3 linked regions of the Granulosicoccus antarcticus IMCC3135 genome follow. The protein of the gene in region 3 interacts with the protein of the main gene of each other region in a pairwise test. Links are inferred from orthologs where the notes say so. Each region holds a gene or a part of one and is shown on either strand. Other genes may lie near its edges. The genes, in order: rplL, dnaN and dnaE.

Region 1 (3,730 bases), 3.5 Mb from region 3 along the record:
GTCACGGCTTATATCAAGCTGCAAGTACCTGCCGGGAAAGCAAACCCAAGTCCTCCAGTAGGACCTGCATTGGGTCAGCACGGCGTGAACATCATGGAATTCTGCAAGGCGTTCAACGCCTCTACGCAGAGCATGGAAGCCGGTCTTCCAATTCCTGTTGTTATTACTGTTTATAGTGATCGTAGTTTTACATACATCACAAAAACACCGCCAGCAGCTGTACTGTTGCTCAAGTCTGCCGGCCTGCCCAAGGGCAGTGGTCGTCCGAACACTGACAAAGTTGGCAAGGTTTCTCGTGCACAGCTCGAAGAAATTGCAACAACCAAAAAACCTGATCTGACTGCATCTGACATGGATGCTGCCGTTCGTACCATCGCTGGCACCGCGCGCAGCATGGGTCTGGAAGTGGAGGGCGTATAAGATGGCCAAATTGGGAAAGAGAGCAAAGGCAATCCGTGAAAAGGTTGACGCAGAAAAGCAATACAACGTTATTGATGCGTTCTCACTGCTGAAAGAACTATCCACTGTCAAGTTTGCAGAATCTGTAGACGTTGCAGTGAACCTGGGTGTTGATCCACGTAAATCTGACCAGGTTGTGCGTGGTTCCAGTGTGTTGCCAAATGGCACAGGAAAAACAGTACGCGTTGCTGTTTTTGCTCAAGGCGCTCAAGCTGAAGCTGCTCGTGAAGCCGGTGCAGATCTGGTTGGTTTTGAAGATCTTGCCGAGTCAATCAAAGGCGGCAGCATGGACTTCGACGTCGTCATTGCTGCACCAGATGCCATGCGCGTGGTTGGTGCTCTGGGTACAATTCTTGGTCCACGTGGTCTGATGCCTAACCCTAAAGTGGGTACGGTAACTCCGAACGTGGCTGAAGCTGTTACCAATGCTAAAGCAGGTCAGGTTCGTTATCGTGCAGACAAGGGCGGTATCGTCCACTGCACACTGGGTAAAGCTACCTTCGAACCTCAAGCTCTTGAGCAAAATCTGGGTATGTTGATTGCTGACCTGATCAAGGCGAAGCCTTCAGCAGCAAAAGGTATCTATGTTCGTAAAATCACCGTGTCCACTACCATGGGCCCTGGTCTGACAATCGATCATTCTAGCTACGTCTAGAAAGATAGACCAAGGCAGACTTCTGCGTAACTCGCAGGAGTCTGCAATTGTAATATTCGGCGATTTTGTCGCCAAGTTGTAGATAAGTAGTACGAAAGAACTTTGAGTGAGCAGACGTTGTGCCATGGCTAGCCATGACTCGGTCTGTCTCATCGAAGACCGCAGGTGTCATCGTGTTCCGGTGGCTTAATGGCCTGCGCAGATGGGGACGCGGGTAGCTCAGTATGACTACCTTGCAGAACCGAGTAGGCAAGTTGCGCGTTTTGCAACTTGCAAGGCATGGTTTTTCACTGGTTGAAAAGCCGTTTAACTAAAGGTGCTCTATGGCTCTGACTTATGCAGAGAAGCAAGCCGTCGTAGCTGAAGTCGCAGATGTTGCGAATTCGGCTTTGTCGGCAGTTGCTGCCGAGTACCGGGGACTTAGCGTCTCGCAACTGACTGCTTTACGTGCTTCTGCACGTGAAAGTGGTGTGTATGTGCGAGTCGTCAAGAATTCCCTGGCACGTTTGGCAGTCAAGGGGACTGAATTCGAGTGTATGAACGATCGCCTCAGCGGTCCGTTGATGCTGGCTTTCTCAAAAGAGGATCCAGGTTCAGCGGCACGTCTGTTTCGCGACTTTGCCAAAACTAATGACAAGCTTGTCATTACGGTTGGTGCAGTAGGCGGAGAAACGATCGAAGCTGGCGATATCAACAAACTGGCCAACCTCCCGACTCGGGACGAGGCTCTGTCACTGATGATGGCTGTCATGCAAGCGCCGGTTACCAAACTAGCGCGTACCTTGAAGGAAGTTCCGGGCAAGCTCGTTCGTACAGTGGAAGCTGTGCGGTTGTCCAAAGAAGCTTAATGCGAACCAGATCGTCTGGTTCACTCACTATGACTTACAGGTTATCCGCAAATACCGGTAACCGATCGGAGAAAGACTGATGGCAGTTTCTAAAGAAGACATGCTGGAAACCATTTCCAATATGTCAGTGATGGAGGTCGTTGACCTTATCAGTGCAATGGAAGAGAAGTTTGGTGTATCTGCAGCTGCTGCTGTAGCAGCAGCTCCTGCTGCTGGCGGAGACGCTGGTGCAGCTGCTGAAGAGCAGACTGAATTTGACGTTATCCTGTCAAGCTTCGGCGAGAACAAGGTTGGCGTTATCAAAGCAGTTCGTGGCGCAACAGGCCTTGGTCTGAAAGAAGCGAAAGATCTTGTTGAAAGTGCTCCAGCTCCTATCAAGGAAGCAGCACCTAAAGCAGAAGCAGAAGAACTCAAGAAAGTTCTTGAAGAAGCCGGCGCAACTGTCGAGCTCAAGTAATCGTTGTATCCCTCGTTACTTCCCCGGGGTTTGTGTCCCGGGGTTGTGACACCGACAGGCTGACAGTCATTGTGACTGTCGGCCTGCCGCCGCTTCCGGCGGGAAAATTTGAACTTGCGTGCTCGCCCGGCACGCGCTCTGCAGACTGCGAGGAACGTTGATGGCCTTTTCGTTCACTGAAAAAAAACGTATCCGTAAGGATTTTGGAAAGCGCGCTCCAATCCTTGAGGTGCCGTACCTGCTGCAAACGCAGCTGGACTCCTACCGCAACTTCCTTCAGGAAGATAAAGACGCGGATAATCGTGCTGAAGTAGGCCTGCATGGCGCCTTCAACAGTGTGATGCCCATTATCAGTTATTCTGGTAATGTCGAGCTGCATTACGTCAGCTATCGACTGGGCAAACCTGCTTTTGACGAGCGGGAATGTAAAATTCGTGGTTTGACTTTCGCGGCACCACTTCGAGTGCTCGCGCGTCTGATCATTTATGACAAGACCGCTCCTGCCAGCAGTAAAGTCGTCAAAGACATCAAGGAGCAGGAAGTATTCATGGGTGAATTGCCACTCATGACAGGTAATGGAACTTTCATTATCAATGGTACTGAACGCGTAATCGTTTCTCAGTTGCATCGATCACCTGGTGTGTTTTTTGACCACGATCGCGGCAAGACGCATTCATCGGGCAAATTGTTGTTCAGTGCGCGAATCATTCCTTATCGTGGTTCCTGGTTGGATTTCGAATTCGATCCGAAAGACTGCGTTTTTGCCCGAATTGACCGTCGCCGAAAGCTGCCAGCCACGATTGTTTTGCGTGCGTTGGGTTATGAGACTAGCGACATTCTGGAAAATTTCTTTGAAACGCACAAGATTTCTCTCTCGAAGACCAAAATCGAGATGGAACTGGTGCCTGAGCGCCTGCGTGGTGAAACCGCAGCGTTTGATATCAAAGCTGGTAAAGAAGTGGTTGTTGAAACCGGACGTCCGATTTCAGCCAGACACGTTCGTGTACTGGAGCAAGCCAACATCAAGAAGCTGGAGATTCCGGCTGACTACCTGGTGGGCAAGATCCTCTTCCACGACATCGTCGATCCTGAAACTGGCGAATTGCTGGCTGAAGCCAATGCTGAGCTGACTGCAGAACTTGTTGAGCAGATTCATGACGCTGGTATCAAGAAGATTGAAGTCCTGTATGTAAACGACCTTGATCGAGGACCGTTTATTTCCAACACATTGCGCATCGATCCAACGCGCACTCAGTTGGAAGCTCAGGTAGAAATCTATCGCATGATGCGTCCTGGCGAGCCACCTACCAA
Region 2 (3,616 bases), 5.4 Mb from region 3 along the record:
TGCCATCGAACCGCCTGAGCTTGAGATGCGTGTAGCCATCCTGAACAGCAAGGCCGAACAACGCGGTGTAATACTCCCCTCAGAAGTCAGCTTCTTCATTGCCAAACGGATCCGCAGCAATGTGCGCGAATTGGAAGGAGCACTGAAACGCGTCATAGCAAATTCTCAATTGATAGGCACCCCTATTACACTGGAATTTACTCGAGAAGCCCTCGCAGACCTTCTGGCCGTGCAAGCCAAGACTGTCAGCATAGAAAACATTCAGAAAACGGTTGCCGAGTACTACAACATCCGTCTCGCTGACCTGTCTGGCAAAAGCCGCTCACGCTCCGTTGCGCGCCCTCGGCAGCTAGCCATGGCCCTGGCCAAGGAACTGACCAGCAAAAGCCTCCCAGAGATTGGTAAGGTCTTTGGCGGCAGAGATCATACGACGGTCCTGCATGCGTGTCGCAAGATCGTCGAACTGAAAGAGTCCGATGACAACATCCGCGAAGACTACAGCAACCTTCTAAGGACTCTGTCCAACTAAGTTACCTTCCCTTTCAGGATGACTCATCTTCGGGTATAACCCTGTGGATAAGTTATCAACAAAGTGTGCATTGAATGAACTCTCATATTTATCCACAATTCATGCACAGGAAGGAAGCCTGAAGTCAGAGTAGTTATACAGACCAAAATAAACGTCCAAGTTATTGATTTAATAAGTAAAAAACGGGTTATCCACAGACTTAGCCGTCAGTAATAGTAGTAATAATAACCACACAATACAAACACACCTTTTTCTATCAGCCATGAAATTCAGTGCACAACGCGAAACTTTGCTGACGCCTCTGCAGCATGTAGTAGGCGCAGTTGAACGCAGACAGACCTCTCCCATACTCGGAAATGTCTTGATGACGGCCGATGATGGCTATCTGACGCTCACAGCAACCGACTCCGAAATTGAAATGCAAGCCAGAGTGGAAATGCATATCGATCAACCAGGGTCGACAACGGTACCTGCAAGAAAACTGTTGGAAATTTGCAAACATCTACCCGATTCAGCCAGGGTCGACTTTATCGCCACCGGTGACAAAGTCATTTTCAAGTCGGGCAGAAGCAAATTCACATTGGCAACACTTCCAGCTGAAGAATTTCCAACTGTTGATGCGTTAAACGAACCTCAACAAGTCATATTGACCGCTGACGTACTTTTGCAATGCATCAAGAACACAGCTTTTTCAATGGCCCAACAAGATGTCCGTTTTTACTTGAATGGCATGCTTCTGGAAATTGGTGCAGATCGTCTTTCTTGTGTTGCCACTGATGGTCATCGTCTTGCCTATTCACAATGCGCAACCAATGCCGAACCAGAAACTCCTGTCAGAGCAATCATTCCCAGAAAAAGCGTTGGTGAATTACAGCGGCTCCTGGGAAGTGTTGAATCTACTGACACCGTCACCTTGTTAGTCACCTCCCAACATCTGCAGATTCAGGTAGGTGGAGTCAGACTGACAACCAAATTGATTGATGGACGTTTTCCTGACTACAACCGCGTCATACCCATTGACGGAAACAAGGAATTACTCATTGATTGCCAAACGCTCAAGCAATCACTGACGCGAGCTTCAGTGTTATCCAATGAAAAATATCGAGGTGTCAGAATTGCTCTTCAAACCGGTACTTTGACAATCTCCAGTAACAACCCTGATCAAGAAGAAGCCATCGATGAGTTGGAAGTTGATTACACCGGTGATTCAGCTGAAATAGGTTTCAATGTCACTTACTTGCTCGACGTACTGAATTCACTTGAAACCGTCAATGCAAGAATTCTGATCAAGGATGGAAACAGTAGTGCTTTGATCACCCCGGAAACCACTAGCGACAGCAAGTACGTTGTCATGCCGATGCGTTTGTGATTCTCACAAAGCTGGAAGTATCCAGCTTCCGAAATGTTGTAAATCTATCCCTGGAACCGCATCCCCGTCTCAATCTGATTACGGGTGATAACGGAGCTGGTAAAAGCTCGATTCTGGAAGCGATTCAATGCCTGTCTACCGGGCATTCTTTCAGAACTCGAAAGGCCCGCGAATTAATCAGCCGGCAATCACAGTCATTCACTTTGACTGCACTCTTCAAAGATCCCAACACTGCTCGTGAACATCGTTGCGGTTTGCAACGAATGCGCGATGGTTCTGTGGAACTTCGTCTGGATTTCGAAGAAGTTGGCAGTATGTCTGGCGTAACCAGACTTTTACCCGTAAAAGCCTTAACACCAGACAGTCATAAGCTCATTCAAGAAGGTCCTCATGAGCGACGTCAATTCCTGGATTGGGGAGTGTTCCACATGGAACATTCGTTTTTTGACATCTGGAAGCAATTCAAACGGTCACTATCTCAACGGAATCAACTTTTACGTGATTCCGGATCTATAAATGAATTGCGCACCTGGGACGGACTATTTGTCGAGTCTGCAGAGCAGTTAAACAAACTACGCGCCGTTTACGTTGAACAATTAGCCATTGCACTTCAAAAACGAATGACTGATATCAATGCAAGGTTCCACGTGGAACTTCAGTATCGATCAGGTTGGTCAGATGAACACAAACTCGCAGATTTGCTGATTCGCAACCTTGATTACCACCGGCGAATGAAAACCACCACTGACGGACCGCATAGAGCCGAGCTGAGTCTGCTTGTTGATGGGGTGCCAGCGAAACAAGTGCTTTCCAGAGGTCAACAGAAGGTGTTGGTCTATTTACTGCATCTGTCCCAGCTAGACTTACTTGCAAACATCAACGCTCGACAAGCCGTGGTTCTCTGTGATGATCTGACTTCAGAGTTGGACAAAGAGCACTCAACCGAACTGATTCGTCAGTTATTGGATCTGGACGGTCAGGTGTTCGTTTCGGCTGTTGATTTGGAGGTTTTACGAGACTATGAACACACTGAGTTTCGTATAGAGCACGGAGGGCTTAAAAAGTAGTATAATTAGTAGGTTACGCTAAGCAGACTGAACGAATGAGCGATTCTCCCAGCTACGACTCCAGCAACATCAAGGTTCTCAAAGGACTCGATGCAGTACGCAAGCGTCCCGGGATGTACATTGGAGACACAGACGACGGTACCGGTTTACACCATATGGTGTTTGAGGTCGTCGACAACTCCATTGATGAGGCTCTTGCAGGACACTGCAGTGCCATCAACGTCACTATCCATACCGACGAATCCGTTAGTGTTTCAGATGACGGTCGCGGTATACCGGTAGATATTCACAAAGAAGAAGGCCGTTCCGCCGCAGAAGTCATCATGACTGTGCTGCACGCCGGCGGTAAATTCGACGATAACTCCTACAAGGTTTCCGGCGGATTGCATGGCGTAGGCATTTCAGTCGTCAACGCACTCAGCGAATGGTTGAAACTGACTATTCATCGCGATGGGTTCATTCATACCCAGGAATACAGCGATAGTAAGCCAGTGTCAGACCTTCAACAGGGCGAAGCCACTGAACTTACCGGTTCGAAGATTCATTTCAAACCCAGCGCCGATACGTTTACCAACATTCACTTCGAATACGAAATTTTGCGCAAACGACTGCGTGAATTGTCGTTCTTGAATCGTGGTGTTCGCATAATCC
Region 3 (4,921 bases):
GCCTATGTGGCTGGGGATGATCGTTCCTATCTGTGGTTCCTGTCGCGCACACCTACCGTCAGTGATGAGCAGAAACAGGCATTTATCGCTCAGGCGGATGCGATGGGCTTTCCAGTCGGAGAGCTTATTTTTGTCGATCAGGGCTTGGGAGATTGACGCTGAGGCAGTATCCTTGGCAGATGCAAATACAGCCCTTTTTGATAGCCGGTGTCGACGAAGTTGGCCGCGGTCCATTGGCAGGCCCCGTGGTGGCTGCAGCGGTCATACTTGATCCGCACAAGCCCATTGAAGGTCTGCTGGATTCCAAACTGCTCAACGAGGCCACTCGGGAGCGTCTGGACGTTATTATCCGCCGTGATGCACTGGCGTTCTGCATTGCTGAAGCCAGTGTCGAGGAAATAGATACCATCAATATTCTGCATGCCAGCATGCTGGCCATGTCACGTGCCGTGGAGGGACTTGGTGTCCGGCCCAATCTGGCACTGATCGACGGTAATCGCTGTCCGACAGTTGACTGTCCCTCACAGGCGATCGTCAAGGGTGACCAGCGAGTACAGTCCATCAGCGCCGCCTCCATCATTGCCAAGGTCATGCGCGATCACATGATGATGGAGTTACATGAGCAGTACCCGAACTATGGGTTTGCCGGCCACAAGGGTTATCCGACTGCCCAGCATCGCCAGGCTCTGATCGAGCATGGTGTCACGCCTCTGCATAGGCGCTCCTTCAAACCTGTTCGCGAAGCTCTGCAGCGGGCAGCCAGTCAAACCCAGGTGGTACCCGCTCCATGACGGACGAGAACGTGGATACGGCCATTGTCGAGCTTGCCGAGCTATCACCGGCAGCGCCTGCCTTCGTACATCTGAGCATTCACACTGAATTCTCGCTGGTTGACAGCACCGTACGCATCAAACCGCTGGCCAAACAGGTAAAGCAGAGCATGCCGGCGGCAGCGGTAACTGATCGCTGCAATATGTTTTCTCTGGTGAAATATTACCGGGCCGCTCTGGCGGCTGGTGTAAAGCCGATTGCCGGGGTCGACATGGGGGTGCGTGGCGCACTGCCCGATGACGAGATATCCCGTGTCATCCTGTTGGTGCAGGATGCCGATGGCTATCGCAATCTGACCAATCTGGTATCGCGCGGTTATCAGGAAGGGCAGAGCAGTGGCTCACCGATCGTCGACCTGGAATGGATCTTCGAGGCGAACGAAGGCTTGATCGTACTATCAGGTGGTGTAGAGGGTGATATCGGACAGGCGTTGAAACGTGGCCACGCTGACGAAGCTCTGGAACTGGCTACCCGTTGGCAAACAGTTTTCGGCGATCGCTATTACCTGGAGCTGTGCCGCACCGGTAAGGAATTTGAAGAGCAGTACATCGTGGGTGCCTGCGATATCGCCGTCAAGGCCGATATACCTGTGGTGGCCACCAATGATGTCCGCTTTCTGAAAGCCGGTGATTTCAGTGCGCACGAAACACGGCTCTGTATTCAGACCGGATATGTACTGGCGGATACGCGTCGGCCGAAACTGGTGACCGAAGAGCAATACCTCAAGTCTGCAGAGCAGATGCATGAACTGTTCGCCGATATTCCGATCGCGCTGGAAAACTCCGTGGAGATTGCCAAGCGCTGCAATCTGACCCTGAAGCTGGGTACTCCGGTTCTACCCGACTTCCCGATCCCTGAGGGCATGACCGAAACCGAGTTCTTCTATGCCTCGGCAGAAGAAGGCCTGGAAACGCGCCTCAAGCAACTCTATGACACCAGTCGACCGGATTTTGCCGAGATTCGCATCCCGTATGATGCGCGGCTCAAGCGTGAACTGGACGTTATCGCCGGTATGGGATTCCCCGGCTACTTCCTGATTGTTGCGGACTTCATCAAGTGGTCACGCGATAACGATATTCCTGTCGGTCCGGGTCGTGGTTCAGGTGCCGGCTCCCTGGTGGCCTACGTTCTGACGATCACCGATCTGGATCCACTGGCCTATGACCTGCTGTTCGAGCGCTTCTTGAATCCTGAGCGGGTATCGATGCCGGATTTCGATATCGATTTCTGTATGGATGGGCGCGATCGCGTCATTCAGTACGTGTCCCAGAAATACGGTTCTCACCGAGTCTCGCAGATCATCACCTACGGCACCATGGCTGCCAAGGCGGTGGTGCGTGACGTGGGTCGTGTCATGAGCCACCCTTACGGTTTTGTCGATGGCATCTCCAAGATGGTGCCTTTTGAGGTTGGCATGACGCTGACCAAGGCTATGGCCGAGTCTGAGGATCTGGCCCGGGCCTACAAGGAAGACGAAGAAGTCACCGCCTTGCTGGATATGGCCCTGTCGCTTGAAGGCCTGTCGCGTAACTGCGGCAAACATGCCGGGGGTGTGGTTATCGCACCCACCTCGCTGACCGACTTTGCACCGTTGTACTGCGAGCCTGACGGTTCGAGCCTGGTGACGCAATTTGACAAGGATGACGCAGAAGATGTCGGACTGGTCAAATTCGACTTTCTGGGTCTGCGTACCCTGACCATTATCGATAATGCGGTCAAGGAGATTGATCGGCATCGTGATGAACCGCTGAATCTGCTGGCCTTGCCGCTGGATGATGCACCCACCTACAAGCTGCTGCAGGATGCGCAGACAACGGCGGTGTTCCAGCTTGAATCCGCGGGTATGAAGCGCCTGATTGAACGCCTGCGTCCAGATAGTTTTGAGGACATCATCGCATTGGTGGCCCTGTATCGACCGGGGCCTTTGCAGTCGGGCATGGTTGATGACTTTATCGACCGGAAGCATGGCCGCAAGAAAGTGGCCTGGCCACATGAAGATTATCAGCTGGAAATCCTGAAACCCATACTGGAGCCGACCTACGGGGTCATCCTGTATCAGGAACAGGTCATGGGTATCGCTCAGGTCATGGCCAAGTTCTCGCTCGGCACCGCGGATATCCTGCGTCGTGCCATGGGTAAGAAGAAGGCAGAAGAGATGGCCAAGCAGCGCCAGGTCTTTCTGGATGGTTGTACCGGCAATGACATCGACCCTGGGCTGGCGGGCAATATCTTCGACCTGGTGGAAAAATTCGCCGGTTACGGCTTCAACAAGTCGCACTCGGCCGCCTATGCCTTGTTGTCCTATCAGACCGCCTGGCTGAAATGTCATCATCCGGCCGCTTTCATGTCGGCTGTTATGTCGGCTGATATGGACAACACCGAAAAGGTGGTCGGTCTGATCGATGAATGTAATGTCATGGGGCTGACCGTACTGCCACCGGATATCAATCGTTCATCGGTGCGTTTTTCAGTGGTAGACGAGAAAACCGTGCTGTATGGCCTGGGCGCTATCAAGGGCGTCGGTGAGGCGGCACTGGCCAATGTGCTGGAGGCGCGTGATCAGAACGGTGTTTTTGATTCTCTGGATGACCTGTGTCGCAGAGCTGCGCCTGGCACCGTGAACAAGCGGGTGCTTGAAGCCTTGGTCAAGGCCGGAGCTGTCGATGTGCTGGGCCCCAACCGGGCCAGCTTGTGGGCGCATCTGGCCAGCGCATTGCGCGGTGCGGATCAGTTTCACAAGAACAAGGCCGCCGGTCAGAACGATATGTTCGGCCTGGGTGAGCCGGTAGAAGCCGATGAGCCGGAGCTGATGCTCACGTTGCCTGACTGGAGTGATCGCGAACGTCTGCGGGCCGAAAAAGATACGCTGGGTCTGTATCTGAGTGGCCATCCGATCAATGAGTATCTGGCCGAGCTGGGTAATTTCACTCACGGCAGGCTGAAGGTGGTCTGCGGCAAGGCTAACAGTGCCGATTCTGGTCCTTCTTTCCGACCACGAGGCGTGCCGGTGGTTGCCGCGGGGCTGGTCATGGGAGTGCGACAGCGTGATGGGCATCATGGGCGCATGCTGTTTGTCACTCTGGACGATGGGACTGCACGGATCGAGGTAACCATGCGGGGCGAACAGATAGACAGTAGTGGCCATCTGATCGTCAAGGATGAGGTGTTGATCGTCGATGGCGATATAAGTCCGGACGAATTCAACGGTGGTTTCAAGATAAAGGCGCGCGAAATATACGATATGGCGAGTGCCCGAGGACGATTTGCACGTCAGTTACTGATTCGTCTCAATGGTCAGAACTGCCAGCCCGGTGCGCTGGACGAGATGATCAGTACGCTGTCGAATTACAAGAGCGGAACAATTCCAGTATGGTTCAGCTACCAGAACGATCAGGCGCAAGCCCGCATTCGGGCTGGTAATCGCTGGGCGGTGACCCCACAGCTGGAATTGATCGACCAGTTAGGTCGACTAACCGGTGAGGGTAATGTTGAACTACTGTATTGAGTGTCGTAATCGCCGGTCAACGGTCGCACTTTGCGATTAACGGAACTGTTTGAATTTCAACAATCTCCACTATCCAGTACACTAGTACCCACTGAATGCCAAAGGCGCTGTCGCTTACTCCATGAACCCCAATTTTCTTGACTTTGAGCAGCCAATTGCCGAATTGGAGGCTAAGATTCGCGAGTTGCAGTTTGCAACCGACGAGGCGCATATCAACATCAGCGAGGAAGTCGACACTCTCAAAAAGAAGTGTGACTCGCTGACTGGCAGCATTTTCTCCAAATTAAGCTCCTGGCAGATAGCCCAGCTGGCTCGGCACCCGCAGCGCCCCTACACGCGCTTCTACATCGACAATGTCTTCACGGACTTTGACGAGCTGCACGGTGATCGGCTCTACGCCGATGACTACGCCATCATTGGTGGCACCGCCAGGCTCAATGGTAAGCCTGTCGTGGTCATCGGTCATGAGAAGGGCCGGGACACCAAGGAAAAGATTCATCGCAACTTCGGCATGCCACGGCCCGAAGGCTACCGCAAGGCCAAACGCCTGATGGAGCTGGCCGAGCGTTTCTCACTGCCGGTCAT

The links.
Region 1: the proteins of dnaE (region 3) and rplL interact in binary tests that used the Escherichia coli proteins (3 or more experiments, as listed by UniProt). The link is inferred for Granulosicoccus antarcticus IMCC3135 from one-to-one orthologs.
Region 2: the proteins of dnaE (region 3) and dnaN interact in binary tests that used the Escherichia coli proteins (3 or more experiments, as listed by UniProt). The link is inferred for Granulosicoccus antarcticus IMCC3135 from one-to-one orthologs.

Annotation. Positions count from the first base shown.
Region 1 is NZ_CP018632.1:1,910,968-1,914,697, forward strand. What follows is about bases 773-3,730. They hold rplL (50S ribosomal protein L7/L12), read left to right. Parts: upstream 773-2,041; coding sequence 2,042-2,419; downstream 2,420-3,730. Other genes in these bases: rplA (50S ribosomal protein L1), read left to right, coding at 773-1,114; rplJ (50S ribosomal protein L10), read left to right, coding at 1,438-1,962; rpoB (DNA-directed RNA polymerase subunit beta), read left to right, coding at 2,580-3,730. Outside these bases: rplK (50S ribosomal protein L11), read left to right, coding at 1-420; more of rplA, read left to right, coding at 422-772. UniProt on the Escherichia coli protein: The binding site for several of the GTPase factors involved in protein synthesis (IF-2, EF-Tu, EF-G and RF3). Is thus essential for accurate translation.
Region 2 is NZ_CP018632.1:1,165-4,780, forward strand. Bases 1-2,844 are described here. They hold dnaN (DNA polymerase III subunit beta), read left to right. Parts: upstream 1-791; coding sequence 792-1,898; downstream 1,899-2,844. Other genes in these bases: dnaA (chromosomal replication initiator protein DnaA), read left to right, coding at 1-529; recF (DNA replication/repair protein RecF), read left to right, coding at 1,895-2,844. In the rest of the region: more of recF, read left to right, coding at 2,845-2,965; gyrB (DNA topoisomerase (ATP-hydrolyzing) subunit B), read left to right, coding at 3,001-3,616. UniProt on the Escherichia coli protein: Confers DNA tethering and processivity to DNA polymerases and other proteins. Acts as a clamp, forming a ring around DNA (a reaction catalyzed by the clamp-loading complex) which diffuses in an ATP-independent manner freely and bidirectionally along dsDNA.
Region 3 is NZ_CP018632.1:5,430,070-5,434,990, reverse strand. What follows is about bases 388-4,536. They hold dnaE (DNA polymerase III subunit alpha), read left to right. Parts: upstream 388-787; coding sequence 788-4,336; downstream 4,337-4,536. Other genes in these bases: IMCC3135_RS23520 (acetyl-CoA carboxylase carboxyltransferase subunit alpha), read left to right, coding at 4,458-4,536; rnhB (ribonuclease HII), read left to right, coding at 388-791. Also shown: IMCC3135_RS23535 (lipocalin family protein), read left to right, coding at 1-156; more of rnhB, read left to right, coding at 180-387; more of IMCC3135_RS23520, read left to right, coding at 4,537-4,921. UniProt on the Escherichia coli protein: DNA polymerase III is a complex, multichain enzyme responsible for most of the replicative synthesis in bacteria. This DNA polymerase also exhibits 3' to 5' exonuclease activity. The alpha chain is the DNA polymerase catalytic subunit.